2 regions of the Kitasatospora sp. NPDC088783 genome follow, and region 1 is predicted to be linked to the other one. Evidence: riboswitches for the same ligand, from Rfam matches in the RefSeq annotation. Region 1 holds a riboswitch; the other holds the start of a gene.

Region 1 (3,156 bases):
TTCGGCGGTTGAGGTCCTTGGATCAGTCATGGCGAGCCGGCCCGTCCCGGGAAGCCCTCTCCACGTCTCGGAGCGGGTGACGCAGCTCGGTGGGGCCAGGAGCTGAACGGTGCTCCTGGCCCCACCGAGTGCAGTGCGTACGGTCAGTCCGCCATCGGTAGGTAGACCTTGTTGCCCTGGGCCTTGAACTCCTCGGACATGGCCTTCATGCCTTCGACAGCGGTCTCGTCGTACTCGGGCGAGGCGGCGCCGTTGCCGAACTTCTCATTGATGGATTTGCTGATCTTCATCGAGCAGAACTTGGGGCCGCACATGGAGCAGAAGTGCGCGGTCTTGGCGGGTTCGGCGGGGAGGGTCTCGTCGTGGAAGGCGCGGGCGGTCTCCGGGTCGAGGGCCAGGTTGAACTGGTCCTCCCAGCGGAACTCGAAGCGGGCGTCGGAGAGGGCGTCGTCCCAGAGCTGGGCGCCGGGGTGGCCCTTGGCGAGGTCGGCGGCGTGGGCGGCGATCTTGTAGGTGATGACGCCGGTCTTGACGTCGTCGCGGTCGGGGAGGCCGAGGTGTTCCTTGGGGGTGACGTAGCAGAGCATCGCGGTGCCCCACCAGGCGATCATCGCGGCGCCGATGCCGGAGGTGATGTGGTCGTAGCCGGGGGCGACGTCGGTGGTCAGCGGGCCGAGGGTGTAGAACGGGGCCTCGTCGCAGATCTCCTTCTGGAGGTCCATGTTCTCGCGGATCTTGTGCATCGGGACGTGCCCGGGGCCCTCGATCATCACCTGGACGTCCTTGGCCCGGGCGATCCGGCCGAGTTCGCCGAGGGTGGTGAGTTCGGCGAACTGGGCCTCGTCGTTGGCGTCGGCGATCGAGCCGGGGCGCAGGCCGTCGCCGAGCGAGAAGGTGACGTCGTAGGCGCGCAGCAGGTCGCAGAGTTCCTCGAAGTGGGTGTGGAGGAAGTTCTCCCGGTGGTGCGCGAGGCACCAGGCGGCCATGATCGAGCCGCCGCGCGAGACGATGCCGGTCTTGCGGCGGGCGGTGAGCGGGACGTACCGCAGCAGCACGCCGGCGTGCACGGTCATGTAGTCGACGCCCTGTTCGCACTGCTCCAGCACGGTGTCGCGGTAGACCTCCCAGCTGAGGTCCTCGGCCCGGCCGTCGACCTTCTCCAGCGCCTGGTAGAGCGGGACGGTGCCGATCGGGACGGGAGAGTTGCGCAGGATCCACTCGCGGGTGGTGTGGATGTTGCGGCCGGTGGAGAGGTCCATGACGGTGTCGGCGCCCCAGCGGGTGGCCCAGGTCATCTTCTCGACCTCCTCCTCGATGGAGGAGGTGACCGCCGAGTTGCCGATGTTGGCGTTGATCTTCACCAGGAAGTCGGTGCCGATGATCGCCGGTTCGACCTCGGGGTGGTTCACGTTGACCGGGATGACGGCCCGTCCGCCGGCCACCCGCTCGCGGACGTACTCCGGTTCCAGGCCCTCCCGGATCGCCACGAACTCCATCTCGGGGGTGATCAACCCGCGCTTGGCGTACGCGAGTTGGGTGACGGCGACGCCGTCGCGGGCGCGCAGCGGGCGGCGCGGGCGGCCGGGGAAGACGGCGTCCAGGTTGCGCAGGTCGCCGCCGCGCGGGGCGGTGTGCCTGATCCCGTCGTCCTCGGGCCGGGCCTCGCGGCCCTCGTACTCCTCGACGTCGCCGCGCTGGCGGATCCAGGCGTCGCGCAGCGCGGGCAGCCCGCGCCGGACGTCGGCGGGGTGGGACGGGTCGGTGTACGGCCCGGAGGTGTCGTACAGCGGGACGGTGCGCCCGTCGGTGAGGTGGACCTCGCGGTAGGGGACCCGCAGGTCGGGGCGGCTGCCCTGGTGGTACGCCTTGCGCCAGGCCGGGGTCGGGTACCCGGTGGCGGCCGGCTGCTGGACGGACGTGTGCTCGCTCAAGGTGGTCATGCGACCTTCCACTCCCTACGCCGGCATTACCCGGTCAGGTTCCTGCGGTCGGCGCAGCAGGTGGTACGCGGGCCCGCGTACCGTCAGCGCCCTCTCAGCCCGGTGCTCCGAGCTCCCGTTCCGCGCAGGCGTTCGCCGCCCGCGTTCGCTGCTCACCGTAGGGCACCGGACGCGGAGGGTCCAGGGCGCCTCCGGTCACCGGCCTGTCCGGGCCGCTCGCGGGGTGGAAGAATCGCCGGGGTGATCGGACTGGTGGGGCGGGTGACGGGACGGATCGGCGCGGGCCTGGTCGGCGAGGTGATGGTGCGCGTTCCCGAACGCCAGGGCAGCGAGGCGTTCCTGGCGTACCGGGCGGTGCCGGGCGAGTCGCTGGAGCCGGGCACCATGGTGGTCGTGGTCGATTACCAGCCACCGCGCACGGTGTACGTCGAGCCCTACTGACGGCCCCTCACCAAGGCCGGGCAAACACCGCGCAACGGTTTCGAGACAGTGGGCGCTCCCGCTGGCGCGGCCCCTTCCCCCGCGATCACGGCAGGCGGAGAATGCGGCTGCCACCGGGTTCCGCGCCCACAACTGCACCACCCAGCGCAGCCACGGACCGGTGTGCCACGAAGGGGGAGATCGCGATGCTGATCGGCATCGTCGGAGCCGTTGTCGCAGGGCTGCTGGTCCTGGTCGTGCTCTTCAAAATGATGTGGCGGGTCGCCGAGCCGAACGAGGCCCTGGTCATCTCGGGTTCCAAGCACGGCGAGGGCCTCGGCTTCCGCGTGGTCACCGGACGGGGCACCTTCGTGCTGCCCGGCGTCCAGGTGGTCCGGCGGCTGTCGCTGGACCTCAACGAGGCCGCGCTGGACGTCGAGTGCGTGACCTCGCAGGGCATTCCGGTGCACGTCAAGGGTGTGGTCATCTTCAAGGTCGGCGACGACCCGGTGTCCATCGCCAACGCCGCCCGCCGCTTCCTGGACCAGCAGAAGATGATGGGCCAGCGGGTGCACAACGTGTTCGCCGGCCACCTGCGCTCCATCGTCGGCGGCCTGACCGTCGAGGACATGATCCGGGACCGCGAGCGGCTCACCGGGGAGACCCGCTCCGCGTCGGGCATCGAGATGGAGAAGCTCGGCCTGATCATCGACTCGCTGCAGATCCAGGAGATCCTGGACCCGACCGGCTACATCACCAACCTGGCCGCCCCGCACGCCGCCGCCGTCCAGCGCGA
Region 2 (3,156 bases), on a different contig from region 1:
CGAGTTCCATCGCCAGCGCGACGTCGCTGGCGGTGCCCGCGCCCGCGTCCAGCACCACCGGGACGCCCGCCGCCTCCACGATCAGCTGGAAGTTGTGCGGGTTGCGGATGCCCAGGCCGGAGCCGATCGGCGAGCCCAGCGGCATGATCGCCGCGCAGCCCACGTCCTCCAGCTTGCGGGCCAGCACCGGGTCGTCGTTGGTGTACGGCAGCACGGTGAAGCCGTCGTCGACCAGCGTCTCGGCGGCGTCCAGCAGCTCGATCGGGTCGGGCAGCAGGGTCCGCTCGTCGGCGATCACCTCCAGTTTCACCCAGTCGGTGCCGAGCGCCTCGCGGGCCAGCCGGGCGGTCAGCACGGCCTCACCCGCGGTGTAGCAGCCCGCGGTGTTGGGCAGCACCCGGACGCCGTTGCGGGAGAGCACCTCCAGGACGGAGCCCTGTGTGGCCGTGTCGACCCGGCGCATCGCCACCGTGGTCAGCTCGGTGCCGGAGACCTTCAGCGCCTGCTCCAGCACCTCCAGGCTGGGGGCGCCGCCGGTGCCCATGATCAGGCGGGAGGAGAAGGTGGTGCCGGCGATGACCAGCGCGTCGTCCGCCATGGTTCAGCCTCCCTGGACGGCGGTGAGGATCTCGACCCGGTCGCCCTCGCCGAGCGCCGTGGCGGGCCACGAACTGCGCGGTACCACCGCCTCGTTGACGGCGGCGGCGACGCCGGTGTTGGCGGCCGACAGCTCGGCCACCACCACGTCCAGCGTGGTGGCGGCGGGCAGGGTGCGCGGCGCGCCGTTGACGGTCAGGGCGATGGTGTTCATGCGGGGACCTTCGGGGTGAAGCGGCGGGGGGTGAAGTCGGCGGCCAGGGCGGGGAGTTCCCCGGTGGCCAGGTAGTCGGCGAGCAGGTCGGCGGTGACCGGGGTGAGCAGCACGCCGTTGCGGTAGTGCCCGGTCGCGGCGACCAGGCCGTCCAGCGCGGTGGGGCCGAGCAGCGGCGCGTTGTCGGGGGAGCCGGGGCGCAGGCCCGCGCAGGTCTCCACCAGCGGCAACTCGGTGATGCCCGGGACGAGTTCGTGCGCGTCCCGGAGCAGCTCGTAGACGCCGCCCGCGGTGACGGTGGTGTCGTGGCCCTGCTCCTCGGTGGTCGCGCCGACCACCAGCTCGCCGTCGGCCCGCGGCACCAGGTACAGGTGCTGCCCGCGCACCACGGCCCGCACGTTGCGGGACAGGAACGGCGCGTACCGCCCGGGGATCCGCAGCCGCAGCACCTGGCCCTTGACCGGGCGGATCGCCGGCAGCACCCCCGGCGGCAGGCCCGGCAGCAGGTGGCTGCGCGAACCGCCGGCCAGCACGGTGCGCCCCGCCGTCAGCCGCTCCCCGTCCGACAGCCGGACGCCCGCCGCCCGCCCGCCCTCGACCAGCAGCTCGGCGGCCTCGGCCCGGTGGAACACCACGCCCAGCCGCTCCCCGGCGGCGACCAGCGCGGCGGCCAGCCGGCGGCCGTCCACCTGGTGGTCCGCGGCGACGTGCAGGCCGCCGCGCACGCCCGGGGCCAGCATCGGCTCCAGCCGGCGGCACTCCCGGCCGGTCAGCCACTCCGAGGCCAGGCCCAACCGGCCGTGGAAGGCGTGCAGTTCGCGCAGCTCCGCCCGGTCGTCGGCGTCCAGCGCGACGGCCAGCGTGCCGGTCTGCCGGTAGCCGGTGTCCAGCCCGGTCAGCTCGGTCAGCTCGGCGGCGAACGCGGCGTACCGCTCGTTCGACGCCAGGCCCAGGCGCAGCAACGGCTCCTCGCCGTACTGCAGTTCGGTGACGGGGGCGAGCATGCCCGCGGCGACCTGCGCCGCGCCGCCGCCCGGGTGCGGGTCGACCACCGCGACCGACAGGCCGCGCTGCGCGGCGCGCCAGGCGACCCCGAGGCCGATGATGCCCCCGCCGACCACCAGCACGTCCAACGCGCGGGAAGGTGCCACAGCGGCTGATTCTCCCTTCGCCGGCATGACCCGGATCAGGTTCGGACGGTCGCGGGCCGCCACAGCCCGCCTCTCAGCCCGGTGCACCGGGCTCCCGTGTGACGTAGTACCTCCACCTTAACGCCGGGCCGACCGGCACCCGAAGGCGCGTGCGCGGGGTGACCGCCCGCCGCCCCTGGGTAGGGTGGGCGCCGTGGCTGAGCTGAAGGCAACGGACCGGGTCGTCGTGGTCGGCGCGGGCATGGCGGGCGCCCAGACCGCCCTCAACCTGCGGCAGGGCGGCTGGCAGGGCCCGCTCGCCCTGGTCGGGGAGGAACTCCACCTCCCCTACGACCGCCCCCCGCTCTCCAAGGACGTGCTGCTCGGCAAGGCCGACGCCACCGCCTTCGAGATCGACTGGCACGGCCTCGGCGTCGACCTGCTCACCGGCCGCCGCGCCACCGGCCTCGCCCCGGGCGTCCTGCGCACCGACCGCGGCGAACTGCCCTACGACGCCCTGGTGATCGCCACCGGCGCCGCCCCCCGCACCCTGCCCCAGCTGCCCGGCGCCCGCACCCTGCGCACCGTCGACGACGCCCACGCGCTGCGCGCCGCGCTCACCCCCGGCCGCCGGATCGTGCTGGTCGGCGCCGGCTGGATCGGCGCCGAGACCGCCACCGTCGCCCGCGGACTCGGCTGCGAGGTCACCGTGGTCGAGGCCGCCGCCACCCCGCTGGCCGGCGCGCTGCCCGCCGAACTCGGCGCCCTGATGGCCGACTGGTACGCCGCCGCCGGCGTCGACCTGCGCTGCGGCGCCGCCGTCGCCGGAGCCGCCGACGGCGGGGTGCTGCTCGCCGACGGCACCCACCTGCCCGCCGACGAGGTCGTGGTCGGCGTCGGCGCCCGCCCCGCCACCGACTGGCTGGTCGGCGGCCCGCTCGCCCTCGCCCCCGACGGCACCGTCCCGGTCGACGACCGGCTGCGCACCGCCCTGCCCGGCGTCCTCGCGGCCGGCGACTGCGCCTCCTACCCCTCCGCCCGCGCCGGCACCCGGCTCGCCGTCCAGCACTGGGACCACGCCCTGCACTCCGGCGCCGCCGCCGCGGCCGCCTTGCTCGGCACCCTCGACGCCCCGTACGACCCCGTCCCGTACTTCTGGTCCGAGCAGTTCGGCCGCATGGTCCAGTACGCCGGCCGCCACGCCGGGGCCGACCA

Evidence for each region. A riboswitch is a leader RNA that binds a small molecule or an ion and turns the genes downstream of it on or off. The one in region 1 is predicted to bind thiamine pyrophosphate.
Region 2: another riboswitch for thiamine pyrophosphate. It lies ahead of thiO (glycine oxidase ThiO); the one in region 1 lies ahead of thiC (phosphomethylpyrimidine synthase ThiC).

Annotation. Positions count from the first base shown of each region.
Region 1 is NZ_JBIVKJ010000020.1:59,776-62,931, reverse strand. It holds gene ACIP60_RS34000 (hypothetical protein) at 1-12, shown strand, start outside; gene thiC (phosphomethylpyrimidine synthase ThiC) at 144-1,940, opposite strand; TPP riboswitch at 1,936-2,069, opposite strand; gene ACIP60_RS33990 (hypothetical protein) at 2,181-2,381, shown strand; gene ACIP60_RS33985 (SPFH domain-containing protein) at 2,567-3,156, shown strand, end outside.
Region 2 is NZ_JBIVKJ010000010.1:186,194-189,349, reverse strand. It holds gene ACIP60_RS26415 (thiazole synthase) at 1-598, opposite strand, end outside; gene thiS (sulfur carrier protein ThiS) at 602-811, opposite strand; gene thiO (glycine oxidase ThiO) at 808-1,962, opposite strand; TPP riboswitch at 1,958-2,070, opposite strand; gene ACIP60_RS26400 (NAD(P)/FAD-dependent oxidoreductase) at 2,147-3,156, shown strand, end outside.